3 regions of the Paraburkholderia sp. PREW-6R genome follow, and region 1 is predicted to be linked to each of the others. Evidence: riboswitches for the same ligand, from Rfam matches in the RefSeq annotation. Region 1 holds a riboswitch; each other region holds the start of a gene.

Region 1 (7,762 bases):
CTGCTGCAAGGGCGCCTGGCCGATCAGCGCGGCGAACGGAAACGCGGGCCGTGACGTGGCTGCACTCATGTTTGCATTCCTTCGATCTGTTGTTCGCTCGCGAGCAGATGGTGTTCGACCTGCGCGCGATAGTCGCCGGGCGCTTGCCACAAGCCGCGCTGCATTGCTTCGAGCAAACGCTCACAGATTGCATGCAGCGCGTGCGGATTGTGACGTTGCAGGAATTCGCGTGTGTCGGCGTCGTTCAGATATGCGTCGGTGACGAGCGCGTATTGATGATCGGCAATCACGCGCGCCGTCGCGTCGTAGCCGTACAGGTAGTCCACGGTCGCGGCAATTTCAGCGGCGCCCTTGTAACCGTGACGCTTCACGCCGTCGAGCCACTTTGGATTCACCACGCGCGAGCGAATCACGCGCACGATTTCCTCATGCAGCGTTCGCACGCGCGGCGCGGCCGGATTGCTGTGATCCGCGTGATAGATGCTCGGCTGGTGACCGCCTAGATGCCGGACCGCCGCCACCATGCCGCCCTGGAACTGGTAGTAGTCGTTCGAATCGAGCACGTCGTGTTCGCGGTTGTCCTGATTCTGCAGCACCACGTCCATGGCTGCCAGACGCGTGCCGAATGCGTGGCGCGCGTCCTCGCCCGCGCGCTTTTGCGTGTACGCATAACCACCCCAGGCCTGATACGCGTCCGCGAGATCGGCGTCGGACTGCCACTGCTGCGAGTCGATCATGTCCTGCAAACCCGCGCCATACGATCCGGGCCGCGCGCTGAACACCCGAAAGCCGGCTTGCCTGCGTGCTTCGGCGGCGTCCATGCCGCGCGCGATCAGCGCGTCACGCTCACGCTGCACGCGCGCGCGGATCGGATTGAGCGCTTCGGGTTCGTCCAGTTCGGCGACGGCCTGCACGGCGGCGTCGAACAGATGCATTACATTGGCGAACGCATCGCGGAAAAAGCCGGACACGCGCAACGTCACGTCGATACGCGGACGATCGAACGCCTCGATCGGCATGATCTCGAAGTCCGTCACGCGGTGACTGCCAGGCGCCCATTTAGGCCGCACGCCGAGCAGCGCGAGCGCCTGTGCGATATCGTCGCCGCCGGTTCGCATCGTCGCGGTGCCCCAGACCGAGAGGCCGATCGCGCGCGGATAGTCGCCCTTGTCCTGCAGATGCCGTTCAATCAGTTGTTGCGCGGACTTCAACCCGAGCGACCACGCGGCCTGGGTCGGAATCGCGCGCGTATCGACCGAATAAAAGTTGCGCCCGGTGGGCAGCACGTCGGGTCTGCCACGCGAAGGCGAGCCGCTAGGTCCGGGCGGAACAAAGCGCCCTTCGAGGCCGCGTTTCAGATTGCGCATTTCCTGCGGGCCGCATGCGTCCAGACGCGGCAATACATCGTTGCGCAGACGCTCGATCACCTGTCCGGCTTGTGGGAAGTTCCCGGCGGCGGCCACGGGAACGGTCGCCGCCGGCGAATCATCGTTGCATACGCCGCGCAGCAGTTGCGCCGCCAACAGTTCCAGACGTTCGCGCGTGTCACCGGCATGCCGCCACGGCGCGTCGCTCACACGCAGCAACACGTCGGGATGCGGGCCCTCCCATGTCGCCGACCAGTCCACCGACAGCGGATCGAAGTAATGATCGATCTTCAGGTCGCGCGCCAGCGCATCGACGAGCCCGGCATTGCCGCGTTGCCCGTCTCCGACCGGAAAACGTCCCAACGCAAGCAACGTATCGCGCCGCTGCACACCCGCCGGCGACTGCCCGAACGTGTGCAGGCCGTCGCGAATCTGCGCTTCTTTCAACTCGCAAAGCCATGCGTCCACGCGTGTGAGCAACGCGTTTTCGTCGTCCTCGCCGTCCGGTTCGGCGACACTCAGTTCCTCGTGCAAGCGGTGCTCGACGATGGTCGACAGAATCGACCGCCGCAGCAGTTTCGAGCGACGCGGATCGACCATCAACGCTTCATAGTATTCGTCGACCTGACGTTCGAGATCCTGCAGCGGCCCGTAACTTTCGGCGCGCGTGAGCGGCGGCATCAGGTGATCAATGATCACCGCCTGCGCACGCCGCTTCGCCTGACTGCCTTCGCCCGGATCGTTGACGATGAACGGATAGAGATGCGGCATTGGCCCGAGGATCAGGTCGGGCCAGCACGCGCCGCTCAACGCGACGCTCTTGCCCGGCAGCCATTCGAGATTGCCGTGCTTGCCGACATGCACGACCGCGTCGATACCGAACTGGTGACGCAGCCAGAAATAGAACGCGAGATAGGCATGCGGAGGTACGAGTTCGGCGTCGTGATAACTCGCATAATCGCGCTCGCCGCGCGAACGCGAGGGCTGAATGCCGACGAACACCTGCCCGCAGCGCCAGCCCGCGATCATGAAGCGACCGCGCCGCAGCGTCGGATCGTGCTCCGGTGCGCCCCAGCGCGCGTTCAGCGCCTCGCGCACGTCGGCGGGCAACGCATTGAAGTGCAGCAGATAGTCGTCGAGCGCAAAACTCTGCAGCGCGGGCCGTAAATCCCGCACGACCGGGTCGTTGGTCACGCCTTTGGTGAGTTTCGCCAGCAACGCGTCGCCGTTCGCAGGCAGATCGGCGACGCGATAGCCTTCGTCGCGCAGCATCGAAAGAATGCCGACTACCGACGCCGGCGTATCGAGCCCCACGCCATTGCCGATGCGGCCTTCGCTCATCGGATAGTTGGCGAGAATCAGCGCGAGCCTCTTATCTGCATGCTGCGCAGTCCGCAGGCGGCACCAGCGGCGGCTCAACTCTGCGATGAACGTCACACGTTCATGATCCGGCTGATAACGCACCACATCCACCTGCGTGTGCGGACATCGGTAAGCGAGGCCTTTGAAACTGATCGCGCGCGTGATGATGCGGCCGTCCACCTCGGGCAGCGCGATATGCATGGCGATGTCGCGCGAATTGAGGCCCTGATTGTCCTTTAACCAGTCTTCGCGATTGCCGCCGCTCAGAATCACCTGCAACACCGGCGCGTCGCCAGCGAGTGCGAGCGGGTCGGGGTCGTCGATCGCGGACGCGGCGAATGCCGTCGTGTTCAGCACGAGCGAAACGCCGTGCTGCTCGCAGAGCGTTTGCACCACGTCGCGGCTCATCGCATCTTTCAGCGACGTAATCGCGATCGGCAGCGGATTAACGCGTTGCGCTTCGAGCGCGTCGATCAGTGCATCGAACACCGCGGTATTGGCCGCCTGCAAATGCGCCTTGTAAAAGAGGATCGCCGCGACGGGCGCGCCGTGCTGCCAGCGCGCCTGCCAGTCGGCGATCGTGGGCGTGTCGTGCGCGGGATGATAGAGCGTCGCGGCCGGCAGCACGCGCGGCGGCGCGGGCTCATGTCCCCAGCCGAACGTGCGATGCGCGATGCAGCGTAAAAACGCCTCCGCGTTTTGTGAACCGCCCTCGCGCAAATAGCGCCATAGCTGATGACAGAGGTCGGCGCTTGCGGTGCTGCGCGCGAGCAGGTTCGGGTCTTCCTGCAAGTCGCCGGAAAACATCGCGAGCGTCTGCTGTTTGCGCTGCGCGAGCGCGACCACCTGTTCGATGCCGTAAGGCCAGTACGCTTCGCCGCCGAGATGATCGACCACGACGACACGCGCGTGCTGCAGCACGTCTTCGACATAAAAATCGACGGACGCCGGCTGCCGCAAGTACGTGACGTTCGCGAGCCGCACGCTCGGAAAGCCGTTGCCGAGTCGCGGGACCACGCTCGCGAGCAGCGAGAGCGTGGTGTCGGCGGAACTGAGCACCACGATCGCGGCCGGCTGCTGATCGATCCGGATCACGCCTTGCGTATCGTCGACAAAACCGCCCGGCGTGGTGCGCAGCAGATGCATGGCGAGCCCTTGCGCGTGTGTTCAGGCCTGCTGCGCGCTGACGTTCGACGGCGCGCCCAGCGCCGCTTCGAACGCGCGCTGCAGCGCCGACTGATCGAGGTCTTCACCGATCAGCACGAAACGGCTTTGCGCCGACGCGTCGAGTTCGCCTGCCTGCCAGCGCCGGTCGAAATAGCTGTCGAAGCGGCGGCCCACGCCTTGAATCACGAGCCGCATCGGCGCACCCGGCAGCGCGGCGAAGCCCTTCACGCGATAAATCGTGCTGCTCTCCACGAGCGATTGCAACGCCGCGATCACCGCCTCGCGCGACGGCGCGTGCGCATGCACGACCACCGAGTCGAATTCATCGTGATGATGGTCGGCGTCTTCAGCCGAACCGTGATGGTCGTGGCGCAGGTGGATCGTTTCCTCCGACGCCGCTTCGAGACCCAGCAGCGCATGCAGATCGAGCTGACCCATGTGGGCGCGCACGATCTTCACCTGCGGCGGAATGTCCTCGCGAATCAGCGTCTCCACCGCGCTTAGGCGCGCGTCGTCGAGCAGGTCCGTCTTGTTCAGGATCACCAGATCCGCCGCGGACAACTGGTCTTCGAAAAGTTCATGCAGTGGCGATTCGTGGTCGAGATTCGGGTCGGCTTTGCGCTGTGCGTCTACCGCGACCGGGTTGTCCGCGAACTGCCCGCTTGCGGCAGCCGGACCGTCGACGACCGTGATCACCGCGTCGACGGTAAAGCTGTTCCTGATCTGCGGCCAGTTGAACGCCTGCACGAGCGGCTTGGGCAACGCGAGGCCGGACGTTTCGATCAGCACGTGGTCGATCTGGTCGCGCCGCTCGACGAGCCGCTCCATCACCGGGAAGAACTCTTCCTGCACGGTGCAGCACAGGCAGCCGTTCGCGAGTTCGTACAGTTGGCCTTCGGTTTCGACGCCGTCTTCATCGCAGCCGATCCCGCAACCCTTGAGGATTTCACCGTCGATACCGAGCTCGCCGAACTCGTTGACGATCACCGCAATGCGCTTGCCGCCCGCATGCTGAAGAATGTGCCGCAACAGCGTGGTCTTGCCGCTGCCGAGGAAGCCGGTGACGACGGTGACGGGAATCTTGCGCAGCTGAGTTTGCATGTGAGGTCCATCCATAGGCGTAGCAGGTGCGCGCCGAACGGCGTTACCGCGACAGCCAGGAAACAGAAAACGGCAATGAGGTCATGAACGCGACGCCGCATCCCCGCGGCGTTCGTTCTGCTTGCTCTGGCCGGTATCCGGGCTGGCGAAAGCGCCGCTTCCCCTTCCCGGACGAGTGGTTTCTCGCCCAGTGGTGATATGCCGACGCGGCCTTGCGCGTAGACATCGAAGCCGGCTCCGCGGCGCTGGACGAACGTTCCAGACACCGCTTTTCGCTTACCGTTGCGGGGGCAGCACAGGTTGACCCTAACCGGAAGGCGGGCACCCTGTTTCCCGTTTAACTGCATGCGCACGAACGCGCACACGAGCACCAAAGTGCGTGCGAGTGTAGGCCGCCAGTCCCGCGCCGTCAAGGAAGCTCGGCCCCGCGAAGGCTTATCGGACGGGCCTTCCTGTGCTATCGTATGCGCGCGTTTGGTGCCCGCACATGCGTTCGCGTGTGCAGTTAAACGGGAAACAGGCAGCGCGCTCATGCGCTCAACCTGTGCTGTCCCCGCAACGGTAAGCGACCAGCGGCGCAGCGCTCATCGGGCCGCGCCGCACATGCGTTTCAGAAGCCACTGTCCGGCACATTGCAACGATTGCGGACGGGAAGGCAAAGCGCGTGAGGCCGCCAGCCCGGATACCGGCCAGACGCGCAGGCGGCGGCCTCGTTCATCGTGTCCACCACGCCGCCCGACGCCGGAATCCGCGAGGGACGGATGCGAAGGCGCTTGAAGCACGACGCGGCGCAGCCGTTTGCCTAGTGATTCGTCATGAGACAAGTGACGGTGGGCATTTTTCGTTTGCGTTCATCGTCGTGTGCAAACCTGTCTGATTGCATGACCCCGCGCCTGACTCCAGATTCCACGCTGCCGGCCCAGAACCGTCCCGGCTTCTCCATGTCGCGTTGCGTCGCTGCATCGACGGTTGCATGGCCCGTGCCATGCATGCCGCGATGAGCCGCGCCTGGCTGATCGGCGCGGGCCCCGGCGACGTCGAACTGATGACGCTGAAGGCAACCCGCGCGCTCGCGCAAGCCGACGTGGTGCTCGTCGACGATCTGGTGAATCCGGACGTGCTGCAGTTCGCGCGCGCCGACGCGCTCGTCGTGTATGTCGGCAAACGCGGCGGCCATCCGTCCACGCCGCAGGCGGGCATCGTCGCGCAGATGCTGGAGCATGTGCGGGCCGGGCGCAGCGTCGCGCGTCTGAAGGGCGGCGATCCGTTCGTATTCGGCCGCGGCGGCGAGGAACAGCAGGCGCTGCACGAAGCGGGCATTGAAGTCCAGGTCATCAACGGCATTACGGCAGGCATCGCGGCGCCCGCGGCGATCGGCATTCCCGTCACGCACCGAGATCACGCACAAGGCGTGGTGTTCGTGACCGGGCACGGCGCAGGCAGCGAGGAACCGGACTGGGCCGCGCTCGTCGCCACCCGCATGACGCTGGTGATCTACATGGGCATGCGGCGGCTCGACGATATCGTTGCCGCGCTGCGAGCAGCCGGCCTGCGCGGCGACACGCCGTGCGCGGCGATCGAATCGGCGACGCGGCCGCAGCAGCGGCATGTGGTCGCGCCGCTCGCCGACTTCGCCGATGCGGTTTCGCAGGCCGCATTGGGGTCGCCCGCGATCGTGGTGATCGGCGGTGTGGTGTCGCTTGCGTTGGCGCGGGCCGTGGCTACCGTCGAGACGAATGCGATACTAGCCGCGCCCGCGCCGGACGCCGGTGCAGTGAGCGGCCCGGCAGGTGAGCCATGAAAACGCTGAGCGTGGGCATCGGCTGCCGCTCGGGCAGCACGTCGGCTCAAATCGAGCGCGCGGTGCGCGCCGCGCTCGGTCCCCGCGCGTTCGGGCAGATCGGCGTGGTCGCCTCCCTTAGCGCCAAAGCCCGCGAGCCCGGCCTGCTCGCTTTCTGCGAACAGCATGCTTTGCCGCTGCGATGCTTCACGAGCGAGCAGATCGCGGCGATCGCTCTCGACAACCCTTCTGCGGCCGTACGCAAACACGTCGGCGTGGACGGAGTGTGCGAACCGTGCGCGTTGCTGGCGGCGGCTGCGCCATCCAGCGAAGCCGCTGCGGGCCTCGTGGTTCGCAAGCTGGCGCTCGACGGCGTGACCGTGGCCATCGCGTCGATCCGCGACAGCGCCCCGCCCGCCTCCTTACATCACGACACCCGGCATCAGGACCTTTCATGAAAACCGATCCAGAATCCCATCAACGCATGACCGAGCGCCGGCGCGAGGGCCACGAAAAGAAGCAGGCTGCCGCCACCGTCGAAAAGGGTCTGCTGATCGTCAATACCGGCACCGGCAAGGGCAAGACCACCGCCGCGTTCGGCATGGCCGTGCGTGTGCTCGGCCACGGGATGCGGCTCGGCGTCGTGCAGTTCATCAAGGGCGCGCTGCACACGTCCGAGCGCGACTTTCTCGGCGCAATCGCTCATTGCGATTTCGTCACGATGGGCGACGGCTACACCTGGAACACGCAGAATCGCGACGCCGACATCGCCACGGCGCGCAAGGGCTGGGACGAGGCGCGGCGCATGATCGAAAGCGGCGATTACCAGATGGTGATCCTCGACGAACTGAACACCGTGCTCAAGTACGAATACCTGCCGCTCGACGAAGTGCTCGCCGTGATCAACGCGCGTGCGCCGATGCTGCACGTCGTCGTAACCGGCCGCCACGCGCCGGACGCGCTGATCGAAGCCGCCGACCTCGTC
Region 2 (7,762 bases), 330 kb from region 1:
GGCCATGAGTCTGACCTCCAATCAGGCCGCGAGTCAGGCCATGAGTCTGTCCGTCAGTCCGGCCATGAGGCACGCCGTGAAGCCGCGCGGCGTCGTCGGAATGTGCGGTAATGAAGCGCAGTGGCACGCCGAGCTCCGCTGCGGCATGCGCGAGCGCGGCGTCCGTCATGCGCGACGATGGCGCGAGCAGCGCGGCAAGTGACTGCGCGGCAAGTCCGTGCGCAGCCAGTTCTTCGCGTACGCGAGCGGCGATCCCGTCGCCGGCAGGCCCAGGCGACGCCACCTCCGCCACTACACAGCGCGGATGAATCACCAGTTCATCCCGACTTCCGTCCCACGCACGCGGCGTCACACGAATCGCGAGCCGCGCCGTCTCCGAGCAAGGCAGTTGCGCATTGTCCAGCCACGGCGCATCACCCTCGACACGTGTTTTCTCCCCCGCGAGCAGATCCGACACGAAGCGCTTGCCCTGTCCGATATCCGCAAGCACATAACCATCGGGCGGGTTGAGCACGCAAGTGCCGAAGCGCAGTTCGCCGCTCGTCGTGATGCCAGGAGAAACGGCGAGCGCAGAAGCAATCTTGCGCGCCATCACGTTCACGCCGGCCAGACCGCCAAGCAGCGGCACGACCGCGCTGCCGTCTTCGGCAACGGCGAGCACCGGCGGTTCGACACCCTTGTCCGACAGCAGCGGCGCAACGCACCGGATCACGATGCCCGCGGCGCACAACGCGACGATCGGCGTGCCGCGCGCGTACAGATCGCGCAGATGCACACCCAGCTCGCGATAGCCCACGTCCGCTTCCACTCGCCCCTCGAGCGCGTGCACGTCGCTGCCCTCGAAGAGCGCCTGAATGCGCCGCGCGGTGGGCAGCGCGCCCGCGCCGAGAATCACGATAGCGGGTGGCGTCAGCCTTGCCATTTTTCCCCCGGCACGACGAGCAGCGAGAAATACGGCGATGCCATCGGATCGACTTCGGCCAGCGGCACGATGCGCTGATTGCCCATCGTCGCGCGTTCAACATAGAGCGCGCGACGATCGAGGCCGAGTTCGCCGAGCACACGCCGGACCTTGTCGAAATTGCGCCCGAGTTTCATCACGACGGCGGCGTCGGCATCCGCGAGGCGGCGGCGCAATTCGTGTTCGGGCAGCACGCCCGACAGCACCGACAGGCTCTGGTTGCGATACACGAGCGGCGCGCCGAGCACGGCCGCACCGCCGAGCATCGAGCACACGCCCGGCACGACCTCGCTTTCGTAGCGCGCCGCGAGCCGGTCGTGGAGGTACATGTACGAGCCGTAGAAAAACGGATCGCCTTCGCAGATCACCGCGACGTCGCGGCCCGCGTCGAGATGGGTGGCGACCACTTGCGCGGCCGTGTCATAGAAGTCCGCAATGATCGCTTCATACGACAGCGGCGGCTCCAGCGCCTCGGTCGTGACCGGGTACACCATGGGCAAGTGCTGCTGCGCGTCGTGCAAATGCGTTTCGATGATGCTGAACGCGTTGCCTTTCTTGCCCTTCGCGACGAAATAACCCACCACGTGTGCCGCTTTCAAGAGGCGCAGCGCTTTTAACGTGATGAGTTCCGGGTCGCCGGGGCCGACGCCGAGTCCGAACAATCGTCCTTGCGCCGCCATTTACTCGACCTCCGTCGCCAGCGCGTTCACGGCCGCCGCGGCCATCGCGCTTCCGCCGCGCCGCCCGTGCACCACCACGTAAGGCACGCCAACGCGGTTTTCGGCAAGCGCCGCTTTCGATTCGGCCGCGCCCACGAAACCCACCGGAAAGCCTAGAACGAGCGCGGGTTGCGGCGCGCCGGCCTCGAGCATGTCGAGCAGATGGAAGAGTGCGGTCGGCGCATTGCCGATCACGACGACGCTGCCCGCGAGATGCGGCCGCCAGAGTTCGAGTGCGGCGGCCGAGCGCGTATTGCCGATCTCGCGTGCCAGTGACGGCACACTGTCGTGCATGAGCGTGCAGATCACTTCGTTTTTTGCGCGCAGACGCGCGCGAGTGACGCCTTGCGCGACCATGCCGGCGTCGCACAGAATTGGCGCGCCCCGCGCAAGTGCCGCGCGGCCTGCCGTACCGGCGCCGGCCGAGAAAGCAAGATCGTCGACGACGTCGACCATGCCGCACGCGTGAATGACGCGCACCGCGAGTTTTTCGAGGTCGGCTGGAATGCGGGAAAGCTCGGCTTCCGCGCGGATGATCGCGAACGATCGACGATAGATTTCCTGACCGTCGCGAATGTATTCAGACATCGGGGGCACTCCGGGCCAGTTGATTGAGCAGGCTCGCCGCCTGGTCGATCGTCAGTCGGTGCGCGACGCACTCGCCGAAACCCGGCTGGGCGTCGCGTCGATAAAGGTCGTAAAGGCCGGGCGCGACCGCAAGCAACGTGTACGGCGCGCAGTGCGCGGCGGCGCACGAACGCAGGCAACCGCTCAGGTGCACGTCCACATCGGGCGGCAGGCGCTCGGCGAGTTGCAGCGCGTCGGCTTTCGTGTCGGCCAGGCCCTTTGCACAGCCGCTCGAACCCGTGCACGCAATCAGGCGGGCGAGGGGCTGTGCGCGCTCGCGCGCGAGGCCGAGCGCATCGAATTCGTCGAGCACGGCTGGCACGTGGTGCCCGGCGATATCGGTGAGTAGCACGCTTTGCCAGGGCGTAACGTGCAGCGTCGCGTTGCCTTGCCGTTGCGCGAGCACGGCAAGCCGCTGGAGGCTTGCGGCGTCGAGCCGGCCAAGCGGTACTTGCGCGCCCGCATGCCACAGGTGCGGCGTGTGCTGTCGGTGCGCGCCTAAGCGCAGCGTAGCGTCGGCGGCTGCCGTGCCGCGCCAGTTCGCGAGGGAAGCGTCGCGCGTGAGCGGAAAGTCCAGGTACGTTTGCGCGTGCCGCAAGATCGTGTCGACGGCGCGCACGGCGAGCAGGTCGCGCATGCGGGTCGCGTCGGCGTCGGCGAGGTCGACGAACGTCAGCAGCAACGCACGCGCAAGCGCGGGGACCTGCGACGGCAGCACGGCGGCGAGCGCCGGAGCCGCGTGCTGCGCCGCGCCCGTCTGCAAGCGTGGTGCACACCCCGCCAGCCCGAACACGAAGCGCACGCCGTCACGCGTCGCTGTTGCCGCAAACCACACGTCATGTGGATGATCGACCCGCACGAGGCGTTCGCCGCCGTCCAGCATCAATGCGAACTTTGGCGACAGCGCGGCGAACCGCGTTTCGCCTTGCAGCAGCGCGAGCAGCTCGGCGCAAATGGGGCGAGTGTCGATCAGCGCAGCCGGATCGCGCCCGGCCAGCGGGCTGATCATCACATTGCGCACGTCGTCCGCCGCTGCACTGGCCGGGTCGATCGGACCGAGCCCCGCGCCGATCAACGCGGCGCTCAACGCTGCTTCATGCCCGCTTCGCACGCCGCGCACCTGCAGATTGGCGCGATTGGTCAGCTCGATGACGCCGCTGCCGTGCAGCGCGCTGCTGCCGGCGATGGCCGAAGCCTGGGCTGCCGTCAATTCGCCGCCGGGCAGTCGGATCCGGCAGATGCCGCCGTCGCGCGCGGCGACGATGCGCAGCAGCCCCGGACACGCCGAGGGCCGCAGCGTGGCAACCGCGTCGGACAAAACGGAGGAGAGCGTGGCTCGATTCAAGACGGACACCGGAGTTAGCGTCGCGCGACGGCCCGAGCAAGCCGCCCGCGAGGCGGCTGTGGCTTCGGCATCGGTACACCCCGCCCGACGTTGGTTGGCACGAACAGTCTCGCCGGCAGGTCTCCTGGCTCGCAGGTCATGGTCCGCCGCAGCCTTCCCAGTCCTGCCGAGGCGGCAGGACCAGTGGCACGCGGAGCAGGCGGACTCGCTGCATACAGTTGCGGGGGCAGCCACAGTAACGCTGTGTTCCCTCTTCGGCCCCGAAGGGCACCGGCGGCTGTATTATGCCTTTTTTCGAACAGCACAACGAGGCTGGACGCTTTGATCAGCGTGGCTCAGCGCAACTTTTGAAGACACAGAACGAGGATGGATGCATGCCGGCATGGCTGACCGTGGTGGGCATCGGCGACGACGGTTTCGCCGGCCTCGGACGACCCGCGCGGCGCGCTTTGCTGCAAGCGTCGGTAGTGTATGGCGGCGAACGTCATCTGGCGATGCTGCCCCGGCGGCTCGGCGCACGCCGCACGGCATGGCCGCGTCCGTTCGATCTCGCGCCGTTGCTCGCCGAGCGGGGCGGCGCGGTGTGCGTGCTGGCGAGCGGCGACCCGATGCTGTTCGGCGTCGGCGCGACGCTTGCGCGCCAGTTGCCCGCTGAGGAGCTGCGCGTGCTGCCTGCGCCGTCGTCGCTGTCGCTGGCGGCGGCGAGGCTTGGCTGGCCTTTACAGGATGTCGCCACGGTCTCGCTGGTCGGACGTCCGCTGCCGGCGCTCAATGCGCATCTGCACGATGGTGCGCGCGTTTTCGTGTTGAGCGCCGACGGGCGCACGCCCGCCGCGCTCGCCGAACTGCTCAACACACGCGGCTTCGGCGCGACGCGAATGATCGTGCTCGAACACCTGGGCGGGGACGACGAACGGCGCATCGACGGCCGCGCGGATCAGTGGCCGGCGGGCGAGGTCGCGGCGCTCAATCTGATCGCGCTCGAATGCCGCGCCACGAACGGCGGCCCGCGTCTGCCGCTGACCTGCGGCCTGCCCGACGACGCGTTCCGTCACGACGGCCAGTTGACCAAACGCGACGTGCGCGCCATCACCATTGCACGCCTCGCGCCGACGCCCGGCGAACTCCTGTGGGACGTGGGCGCGGGCAGCGGCTCGATCGGCATCGAGTGGATGCGCGCGCATCCCACGTGTCGGGCGATCGCGGTCGAAGCGCACGCGGAACGGCAGCGCTTCATCGAACATAATCGCGATGCGCTGGGTGTGCCTGGCCTGCAACTCGTCGCGGGGCGCGCACCCGACGCGCTCGCCGGTTTGCCCACGCCGGACGCAGTATTCGTGGGCGGTGGCGCGACGGTGCCGGGCGTGCTGGACACGTGCTGGGCGTCGTTGCGCGACGGCGGCCGGCTCGTCGCGAATGCGGTGACGTTGCAGGGCGAGGCGGTGCTCGCCGCATGGCGCGAGCGTCACGGCGGCACGCTGACACGCATTGCGCTGGCCGATGCACAGCCGCTCGGCGGCTTCGACACATGGCGCCAGGCGCTGCCGATCACGCTGCTCGATGTCGTGAAAACGGCGGCCGATGCGTCGCGCGCGAGCTAGGCGGAGCCGGCCCATGACGCGAATCCTGCTGCTCGGCGGCACCGGCGATGCGCTCCTGATCGCGCGTCAGCTCGGCGCTGCGCACGTGTACAGCCTGGCCGGCCTCGGCAAGGTGCCGGACGATCTCGTGTGCACGGTGCGTGTGGGCGGATTCGGCGGCAGCGAGGGCATGGCGCGCTATATCGAGGCTGAGCGGATCGGCCTCGTGGTCGACGCAACGCACCCGTACGCCGCGCGAATCAGCGCGAACGCCGTGCAGGCGAGCCGCGCGGCGCGCGTGCCATGCTGGGCGCTGCGCCGGCCCGGCTGGCAAGCGGGAGCGGGCGACGACTGGCGCATGGTCGGCGGCTGGCCGGAGCTGATCGGGCAGCTCGCGCCATTTCGCCGACCTCTATTTACGCTGGGGCGCGAACCGCTTGCGCATCTGGACGACATCCCCGCGCATCAGTTCTGGACCGTGCGCTGTCTCGAGTCTGACGCAACGCATGCGCGCGCGCGGATTCTGGCGACACGCGGTCCCTTTACGCTGGAAGGCGAGCGCGCGCTCTTTGAAGCCAACGCTTTCGACGTGGTGGTCAGCAAGAATAGCGGCGGCAACGCGACGGAAGCGAAACTCGTTGTGGCGCGCGAGCGCGGCCTGCCTGTAGTGATGCTGCGTCGTCCGGTGCTGCCGCCGGTCGATCGCGAATTCGAGCATGTTGCCGATCTGCTTGCCGTGTTGCCCGACGCGTTGCAAGCGTCGCAGGCGTCGCAAGCGCTACAGCCAACCCAAACGTTGCAGGCGCGGCAGGCGCGCACGACCGGCGCGTGACTCAATGCATGATCTGGAGTGTTGAATGACGGTGTTTTTTATCGGCGCGGGTCCCGGCGATCCGGAACTCATCACGGTCAAAGGGCAGCGCCTCGTGCGCAGTTGTCCGGTGATCCTGTACGCGGGCTCGCTCGTGCCGTCCGCGGTGCTCGAAGGCCATAGCGCCGCCCAGGTGGTCAATACCGCGGAGCTCGATCTCGACCAGATCGTGGCGCTGCTCGAAGCGGCGCACGCGAAAGGCCAGCACGTGGCGCGCGTGCATTCCGGCGATCCGTCGTTGTATGGTGCAATCGGCGAACAGATTCGCCGTCTGCGGATGCTTGGGATTCCGTATGAAATCGTGCCCGGCGTGACAGCAACGGCCGCCTGCGCGGCCACGCTCGGTTGCGAACTCACGCTGCCCGAAATTTCGCAAACGCTGATTCTGACACGCTACGCGACGCGCACGTCGATGCCTGACGGCGAGCAGCTCGGCGACCTCGCCCGGCACCGCGCGACCATGGCGATTCATCTGGGCGTGCGGCATCTCGCGCGGATCGTCGATGAACTGCGGCCGCATTACGGCGGCGCGTGTCCGATCGCGGTGGTCTATCGCGCGAGCTGGCCGGACGAAGAAAAGATCACCGGTACGCTCGACGACATCGTGAGCAAAGTGCAAACCACGCAGATCGAGCGAACGGCGCTGATTCTCGTGGGGCAGGTGCTGTCCGCCGAAGGTTTCGCGGACTCGACGCTTTACGGCAAGCGCGACTGAGCCGCGATGTGGGAGCAGGACTCCGCGCGCCAGGCGTCACTCTTCCGGACGAACGGCTTCTTCCCCACCCGTTGCGCCTACAGGTAAGACTCGATCGGCAGTATCGACATGAACCACACTCCGAGCCGCTTGAACCAACCCGTGTTGGGTTCGGTGGTGTAGCTGCGTTCGTGGTTGCTGTCCTGCGCGATCCAGAACAGCTTGTCCTTGTGGTCCAGCCGCACCGTATAAGCCATTTCCGGCACGACCGTGTGGAACGTCGTCGTGATCCTGCTGGCCAGCGCCGGGCTGTCGATGATGAGCCCGAGCTCAGTGTTGAGCTTCGCCGAGCGCGGGTCGAAGTTGAATGAGCCGACAAACGCGCGGCTCGAATCCACTGCGAACGTCTTCGCGTGCAGACTCGAACCCGAACTGCCGAATCCGCCGGTGTGTTCCTTGCCGCCCCGCTCTGCGGCGTCGGGGCTGGCGGCCCGCCGCAGCTCATACAGTTGCACGCCGCCCTTTAACAGCGCGACGCGGCGTTTCGCGTAGCCGGAATGCACGGCGGCGACGTCGGTGGCTTCGAGTGCGTTCGTCAGCACGCGCACGGACACGCCGCTTGCCGCCAGTTGCGTGAAGTACTGCACACCCGCGTCGTTCGGCACGAAGTAGGGCGAAACCAGATCCAGCTCCTCGTGCGGTTCGCCGAGAATGTCGTGCAACTGACGCAACACCAGCGCATCGCCGGATGCCTCGTTGAGTCCCTTGGCCGGATCGTCGCTGACGAGGCGCGTCTTCGCCCATTCGAGCGGCAAGGTCCCGGCCGGCAGTTGCTGTGCGATGGGCAGGTCGCGCACCGCGTTCGCATATGCGGTCGCAGCGGGATCATGCTGCATCGACTGCGCTTTCGCGGCCAGTTCGCCCAGGTGGTCCGCGCTCACCGGCCGCAGGATCCGGTCGACGGG
Region 3 (7,762 bases), 690 kb from region 1:
GCGAGCACGTGTTTCCACTACAGGTCGCGATTTTGCTGTCCGAGCCGGGCAAGGACTTCACCGGCGGCGAATTCGTCATGACGGGGCAGCGTCCGCGGATGCAGTCGCGCACCGAGGTCGTGCCGCTTGGCAAGGGCGACGCAGTGGTGTTCGCCGTGCATCAACGGCCGGTGCAGGGCACGCGCGGACCTTACCGCGTGACTATGCGGCACGGCGTAAGCCGGCTGCGTTCCGGCCACCGGCACACCGTCGGCGTGATTTTTCATGACGCGACGTGACGCGTTTCTCAAATCGCAATGTGCTCAGTGCTGACGCGCCACGATGGCCTAAAGCCTGATGCCTGAGGCCTGATGCCTGATGCCTGATGCCTGATGCCTGATGCCTATAAGGCTAATGCCCGGTGCCGAGGCTTGGGGCTTGGTGCCTGATGCCGACCCAAGCCCGATGCCAGCCTGGTACACGACACCGTTGAGCGCGGCCTGATGCCCGTTGCACGGCTGAAATCCGCTCCGCCCTCTGCTGCATCGCCGCAAAAATTGGGACAAGGCTAATTTTGACCCGGTATCATCCGGGAAAACCCGAACCCGCCGGAGACGCTGCGCCACCCTTGCAGCACCCTCGGCGTGTCTGTTCGTTGTGTTATCGCCCGTCGTCGGACGGTGCGTTCAGCCGGTGATCCCGGCGCGAACGCACAGCTCGACGATATGAAGGTGGCGGGCCAGCGCCCGCCCTGCCGCGATCGGCCAAAAGCCGGTGGCGGCCATTTTGCCTGGACATCATCGATCATGATTGCTGCCGCGTTTTCGCGCGTCACCGACCGCCTGCTGGTTACCGACCCAGGCCTCGTGCGTCTTCATAACGCCCTACGCGTTGCACTTGCCGTGTTGCTGACCGGCATGGTCACGATTGCGTGGGCCGTCTCCCGTCATCAGCCCGTCACGCTCGTCGCTCCTGCGATCCTGTTCGCCATGGTCGCGCCGTTGTTCGTGCGCGAAGCGAAGCGCCGCGCATGGTTCACCACGCTCGTGTGCCTCTACGCCTGCGCGTGCGCGTGCTTCGCCGCGGCGAGTCTGCTTAGCCGCAACGCGCTGTCCGGCGATGCGGGCTTTCTGGTCGTGATGTTCGTCGGCATGTTGTGCCAGGCGTGCGGGCCGCGAGCGCTCGGTTGCGCAATGCTCGGCGTGGTGTGCTTCTACCTCGGCCTGTATCTGCATCCTGCCGCGACGCATCTCGCGCAAGCGCTGCTTCTGTCCGTCGTCGGGCCGGCCATGGTCGCGCTGGTCGGCCGTGTGCTCGTACCGGCGCGTGCCGCTGTCAGTCTCCGGCTTGCCGTGCATACGGTGACGCTGCGTGCGTCGCGCGTGTTGCAATCGCCAAACGCCGCGCATCTGTCTGCGCTGAATGAAGCGGCGCTTTCGCTCGAGGAGCAACTCGCGCTCCTCAATCATCCCAAAACCGACACGATTCGTGAGCGGATCGTCGAAGTGGAAGTCGCCGCGGGGCAGCATGCGTTCGCGTCATCGCCGGCAAACAGCGGCGCGCAAGCGACGACGGACGCATTGCGACACGCGATTGCGCGGCTAGCAAAGATGGCGTACCGGCGCGACATGCAACGAGCGCTGTCGGGTGCCGAGGCGAACAGCGTCGCGCTCACCGCAGCGCAGCGTCTCGCCGATCTGCGCGGCAAGCTGTGCTGGCTGCCCGCAACGCGCGCCACGACGGCCGCGTTTCTTGCGATGCTGATTGGCCACTCGCTCTCTCCCGAACGCTGGTTCTGGGCCGTGATCACAACCTTTGTGGTCTTTCTCGGTACGCGGTCGCGCGCGGATACGGTCTATCGCGGCGCGCAGCGAATGGCAGGCACCGTGGGCGGCGCACTGGTCAGCGTGTTGCTGGTTGCGCCGCTGCACGATTCGCCGCTTCTGCTCGTGGCTGCCATGGTGCTGTGCGTCTTCGGGTGGGCCTACTTCATCCTGAGCGCGTACGCGCCCGGCGTGTTTTTTATCACCGTGCTGGTCGGGCTCGTGTACGGCGAGTTGGGCTTTGCGATGGGGCCGCTCGTCGAATTGCGGATCGAAGAAGTGCTGGTGGGCTGCGTCGTGTCGTTCGCCGTGGCAATCCTGATGATGCCGCTCGCGACGACCCGCCACGTCGAGACGCGCCTTGGCGCGGTGCTCGCTGCATTGCGCGACGTGGTGCGGCTCGCGGGATCGACGGAGCACGCGCAAGTCTCCGGCACCGATACCCACACCGACACCAGGCCTGCCATGCGCAGGCTCGATCGCAGCTGGCACGATTTGCGACTTGCGTTGCGGCCGCTGCAGACGCAGCGCGTGGTGGTGTGGAATCCGGACGTGGAGCTCGCGACAGGGTCGCTGCTGTGCTGTCTGCACTGGGCGCGAGTGCTGAGCGATCCGACGCGGCGCGAAGCACCTGGCGAAGTTCGCGCGCTCAACGCTGCGGCGGTGAGCGCTGCACACAGGAAACCGATCGTGGCGCGACTGGATGCGCTGATTGCGCGCTATAGCGGCGTGGTTGCAGCGTCCGGGCTCGACGCGTCCTCGAGTTCGACCGCGACCGCACTCGATGCCGATGCCGTCAAGGCACCTGCGCTCGCGCAACTGGATGGCGCAGTCGCGCAGTTGTTCGAGCGGCTCACGCAGCCGGTGGGACCGCGCCGGCGGATGTGGCTTGGGTGGGGTGTGCGAGGAAAGGGTGTTTGACCCAGCGTTTTGACGGAGGTTGAGTTACCCACAGAAATTGTCCATAAACCTGGACAACCCACCCACAACCGTCCCAACTACTTGACGCCAAAGCGTTCATCGACGGTGCGCAACGAACGCGACGCCCCAGTGAGGCGCCGCGTCACACCCGTCAACCCGAAGCCCGCATCACACCGACCGCGCCACCTCACGTCTCGCGCTCAGCGTGGCGCGTTGCGCGCGCTCGACCAGCGCACCGAACAGCAGACCGATGGTCGTCCACATGATGACCTGCATGCCGATCGCCGCCACGCGGAATTTCCACAGCAGCACCGCCGGGAAAGCCTCCGGCACTTCGTTGATCGCCGGCATCGACAGCTGCACGGCTGCAATGATCACGACGAACACCAGACCCGCGATGATGGAGCCGTTCCACAAGCCGAATTGCGCCGCCAGAGGCCGACGCACCTTGAGCGAGAACACCATCGCCGCAACCGATATCGCGATCATCAGGAAGAAAAGCCCGGTACGGGCGCCGATCGTATCGGGGTCCCCGACGGAAGGCGGATTCGCCGGATACTTGATGTTCGGCACAATCACCAGCGTAACGAACGCCCCTATCGCGAGCCACGCGGACAACGCACGCGCGCCGAGCACGCCCACTCGGCCATACGCATACGCGAACACCAGCGAGAACAGCCCGCCGAACGCGGCGCCGTACGTGACCACACCCGTGAGCAAGCCGATCCCGCGCTGCGTGTCGCGGCTGACGAGTTCGGGTTCGGGCGCTTCGCCCCTCGCGGCATCGGCCTTCGCTTCGAATGCAATGGCCTGATTGACCTGCGGTTCGCCGACCAGTCTGGCGAACGCGAACGTAAGTAGCCCCGCGGCGATGCCAGCGAGCATCCCGCGTACCAACAATTTACCCACCATGTCGTTCTGCTCCGTTAGTGGCAAGGAAAGCCGAGCAGATGGCGGCCGTCGTGCACGAACTCATGCACGTACATGCCAGGCACCAGTGACGTGGCGCCCTCTTCCGCACCCACGAAATAGAGGGCGAGCAACATCAGCAAACCGCCAAATACGATCCATGGCAGCAGTTCGCGCAGTGGAATCGGTGTGGGCTGAGCAACGGGTTGAGTGGCGGGATCGAAAACAGCGTCGTTCATGACGGACATCTCCTGGGGTAGCGCGCCCCGATAGTCGATTAAAAGGGAACCGTGCGAAGCTCAGGTCTGGCTTCCGGCCGGGGCGAACGCTGGGTTCGACTCTCGATGCCGGTTACAGTGGCGCGACCGCGCCGGGCTCTCACCGGCTTCCGCGCTTCGCAGCGCCGTTATTCTACGCGCTAAACTTCGACGCCCGGCAACCTCACGCGCGTGGTCCCGCGCCGCGCGCCAGCGTTGTATTTCATGGAATCGCCCAGAATGGACACACGGCTCCTGCTGATCAGCCATGCCTCGACCGCCGCCATGCGCGCCGCCCGCTTTCCCGCCGACGACCCGCTCGACGCCCGCGGCCTCGCCGAAGCCCAAACCGCGCGCGCCCGTCTTCCGATTCCGGACGACGCAGCAGCGCGCGTGAGCCCTGCTATTTGCGCGCGCGAAACTGCTGCAGCACTGCGCCTCTCCGCCACGGTCGACGCCGCGCTGGAGGATCTCGGCTACGGTCACTGGCAAGGGCGGCGCCTCGTCGATCTCAGCGCCGAGACGCCGCAAGAACTCGCCGCATGGACACGCGATCCTGACGCCAGAGCGCCCGGCGGCGAGTCGTTCAGCGAACTCGTCGTGCGGATCGGGCACTGGCTCGACGCGGTGGAAAGCGTGTTCGAACAGACGCCCTCTGTTGTCGCGGTCACGCATGCAGCGGTGATTCGCGCGGCCATCGTCCATACGCTTGGAGCGTCGCCGGGCGTCTTCTCGCGTATTGAAATCGCACCGCTGTCGCTCGTTGAATTACGCCGCTCGCGGCGCGGCTGGACATGGTGGCCCGCCGGGCAGTGAACGACCGGGAGCCGTCGTACTCGTCCGCCTCGCTTACTTGCCCGATATCACCAGCCGCAACTTGTTCGACCCGGTGGGCGTCAACGTGATGTCAGTCCGCTTGCCCTTCGCGCCGAGATAAAAGTGCTGACGTCCCGGCGAATTCTGGTCGTGCGTCGCTTCGGGCAGACAGGACGCAACGTCGGCGGCGACGGCTTGCAGTGCGTCCGCGTTCGACCCCGCGTCGTGATGCGGTGTCCACGTACACTGGTAGCTGCCGCGGCTGGCCGCGCATTGCGCATCGTCGCCATAGGGCTGAGCGACGCCCTTGCCGTCATCCGGCGTCAGTGAAGCGAGGCCGCCCGGCGCGGCCGCGACAATGTGTTTGAGCGATGCGCACGGGCTAGGCGCATCGTCGGCATACGTGTTGAACGGCAGCAGAGCGGCGAAGGAGGCAGCGGCGAGCGCGGCTGTGGAAAGTCGGATTGTTTTCATGTTGGCGCGGTCCTTTCATTTTCGATTGTGGGATCACGAACGACATGAAACGCGGTAGCACGCGTTATGCCCATATTGCGCCGGTCACGGCGCTACCGGTCAGCCGTCACCCGCCCGTCCCGGCTGTCACGCCGAAGAGCGCGGCCAGCCCTTCCGGCGACGCGAATATGCCCTTCGCGTCGTGCCCGACACCCTCGATCACGAACGTGCGATGCGCGTTCAGACCTCCGGGATGCCGCGCTCGCATATAGCGAGCGTAAGCGAGCCCGCGCGCAAGCCGATGCGCGCCTTGCGCCTGTGCCGCGCACGAACGGTCGAGCGCCGGATGCTGCGGGTCACAATCCGCCCCGCCCAGCAACACCGTCACGTCGCGCTGCGTATAGCGCGATTCCAGCGTGCCGGCGGACACCCCGTCCTCGCGGCGCGCGTAGGCGGGCAGATCGTCGAGCCCATACTTCCAGCGATTGAAACCGGCACACGCCGCCTCGTCGAAGGTCACGAAGTCGCCCTCGGGTCCGGTGGGCCGCTTCGCATCGAAATACACATACGACGATGGATTGGCCACGACATAACGCATCCCGATGCCGCGCGCAGCGAGCCGCGCGTCGTCGCGTGCGAGCACCGCGTAACGCTGCACGACCTGCGCGCCGCCCGAATGTCCCGCGATCACCACTTCACTTAACGAAGCAAACTGCTCACGCGATGCGAGCGTTTGCACGATCGCGTCGAGCACGTCGAAAGAACTGAGCGGCACCGGCCCCTCTGCATTCTCGCCGCCCATCCAGCTTGTCCATTCCCAATGCAACGTGGACGACGGCAACGCGTGCGCGTCCAGATCGGCGGTCGCGAGAAACTGTGGGACGATCAGCAGCGTGTCGGCCGGCTGACCGCCGGCGAGTGCGCAAGCGCGCTGCGCGAGTTCATAGTAAGTGTCGCCGTTGCGCAGTCGTCCATGAATCAGGATGACCGCGCGACGCACATCGAGCGTCGGCGCAAGCCAGTCACCGTTGGAAAATACCGGCACGGTGCCGCTGCCGGCTGGCGTCGTCACACTCAAATGCCGGCTGGCGACAACCGCGACCGGGCTCTCGTTCGGTGCGCGTTCGTCATCTGTGGTCAAAGGCTGGGTCATGCTGAAGACTCGTCGTTTTATACAAGGCGTCGGCGGTTCAATGCGTCAGCGAACGCGCGGCCGCTCGCCGCGGCTCGCGCCCGGAACGGGTGAAATACACCATCGCAAGCGACACGAAGCCGGCAAAGATCAGATAGAACGCGGGCGTCAAACTGCTGCCCGACAACTTCGTCAAACCCGTGATGGTGAGCGGCGCCATGCCGCCAAACAGCGTCACCGCGATGTTGTACGACAGCGCCACACCGGCTGAACGGCTACGTACCGGAAACAGCGTCGCCAGCATGCCCGGATGCGCGCCCGACATGGCCGCGAGAAACACGGTCGCGATCATCTGCGCAATAAAGAGGTGACCCGGCGTCGGCTGGGTCACCACGAAGTGATAAAGCGGATACACGCACACCATCCACGCAATGACGATCGGATAAAACAGACGGTACGCACCGAACCGGTCGGCGAGCTTGCCGGACAGCGGAAACAGGAACAGGTTGAGCACGCCCGAGACGAACGCGCCTAGCAACGCGGTAGACAGCGGCAGATGCAATTGCCGCTCCACGTACACCGACAGATAGGAATGCCATACATAATTGGTCGCCGCGCCGACGATGATCACGCCCATCGCGCAGATCGCCGCATCGCCGTTCTCACGGAAGAACTGGCGAATGGTCACGGGCGGCGGCCTGTCCTTATGATCGAGCAGACGCTCGAATTCCGGCGACTCCGCCACGCGATGACGGATATAAAAGCCGAACGGCCCCGCCAGCGCGCCGAACAGAAACGGCAAGCGCCATCCCCATGCGACGAGCTGGTCGTGCGTGAGTTGCGTCGTGAGCAGATAGCCCACACCGGACGAAAGCAGCAGCGCGAACGCCTGTGCCGACATGTTGAAGCTGCCGTAGAACATTTTCTTGTTCGGCGGTGCGTACTCCACCAGCATGGCCGACGCGGTCGCGAATTGGCCGCCCACCGAAAGACCTTGCAGCAGACGTGCAAGCACGACGAGCAACGGCGCCGCCATGCCGATGCTCGCGTAACTTGGCGTGAGGCCCATCAGCAGCGTGCTGGCCGCCATCGAAATGATCAGCAATGAAAGCGCCTTCCGACGCCCCGCGCGATCGGCGTAAATGCCGAGCAGAATGCCGCCGATCGGCCGCACGACGAAGCCGACGGCGAACGTGGCGAGCGTCAGCATGATCGACACGAAACCGCTGCCGCCGGGGAAGAACACCTGCGCGATGATTTTCGCGAAATAGCCGTAAATCAGGAAGTCGAACCATTCGAGTCCGTTGCCGAGCACGGAAGAAAAGATCGCGCGCCGCACCATCGACGGACTCAACCCGTTCGCGGCCGCCGCGCCATCGTGTTCATTCAGGGTGACATCGCTCATGGCTCGCATCCTTGTGCACCGAACATCGCCGACAGCGCGCACGCCGACGTCAGCATGCGCGAGCCGT

The links. Region 1 has a riboswitch for cobalamin ahead of cobA (uroporphyrinogen-III C-methyltransferase). Riboswitches for the same ligand answer to the same signal wherever they lie in the genome.
Region 2: linked by a shared signal. The riboswitch ahead of cobG (precorrin-3B synthase) and the one ahead of cobA (uroporphyrinogen-III C-methyltransferase) in region 1 are both predicted to bind cobalamin.
Region 3: linked by a shared signal. The riboswitch ahead of AAGS40_RS23620 (CbtB domain-containing protein) and the one ahead of cobA (uroporphyrinogen-III C-methyltransferase) in region 1 are both predicted to bind cobalamin.

Annotation. Positions count from the first base shown of each region.
Region 1 covers NZ_CP155074.1:1,182,812-1,190,573, forward strand. The annotation lists gene AAGS40_RS20430 (ATP-binding protein) at 1-69, opposite strand, end outside; gene cobN (cobaltochelatase subunit CobN) at 66-3,875, opposite strand; gene cobW (cobalamin biosynthesis protein CobW) at 3,897-4,997, opposite strand; cobalamin riboswitch at 5,108-5,387, opposite strand; cobalamin riboswitch at 5,456-5,706, shown strand; gene cobA (uroporphyrinogen-III C-methyltransferase) at 5,995-6,798, shown strand; gene AAGS40_RS20450 (cobalamin biosynthesis protein) at 6,795-7,235, shown strand; gene cobO (cob(I)yrinic acid a,c-diamide adenosyltransferase) at 7,232-7,762, shown strand, end outside.
Region 2 covers NZ_CP155074.1:852,809-860,570, forward strand. The annotation lists gene cobJ (precorrin-3B C(17)-methyltransferase) at 1-922, opposite strand, end outside; gene AAGS40_RS19035 (precorrin-2 C(20)-methyltransferase) at 910-1,641, opposite strand; gene AAGS40_RS19040 (precorrin-8X methylmutase) at 1,642-2,268, opposite strand; gene cobG (precorrin-3B synthase) at 2,261-3,652, opposite strand; cobalamin riboswitch at 3,749-3,942, opposite strand; gene cbiE (precorrin-6y C5,15-methyltransferase (decarboxylating) subunit CbiE) at 4,027-5,253, shown strand; gene AAGS40_RS19055 (cobalt-precorrin-6A reductase) at 5,267-6,064, shown strand; gene cobM (precorrin-4 C(11)-methyltransferase) at 6,090-6,818, shown strand; gene AAGS40_RS19065 (phospholipase D family protein) at 6,896-7,762, opposite strand, start outside.
Region 3 covers NZ_CP155074.1:1,873,106-1,880,867, forward strand. The annotation lists gene AAGS40_RS23605 (2OG-Fe(II) oxygenase) at 1-278, shown strand, start outside; gene AAGS40_RS23610 (FUSC family protein) at 786-2,723, shown strand; gene AAGS40_RS23615 (CbtA family protein) at 2,892-3,635, opposite strand; gene AAGS40_RS23620 (CbtB domain-containing protein) at 3,650-3,871, opposite strand; cobalamin riboswitch at 3,913-4,073, opposite strand; gene AAGS40_RS23625 (histidine phosphatase family protein) at 4,130-4,705, shown strand; gene AAGS40_RS23630 (hypothetical protein) at 4,739-5,179, opposite strand; gene AAGS40_RS23635 (alpha/beta hydrolase) at 5,286-6,311, opposite strand; gene AAGS40_RS23640 (MFS transporter) at 6,349-7,695, opposite strand; gene AAGS40_RS23645 (alpha/beta hydrolase) at 7,692-7,762, opposite strand, start outside.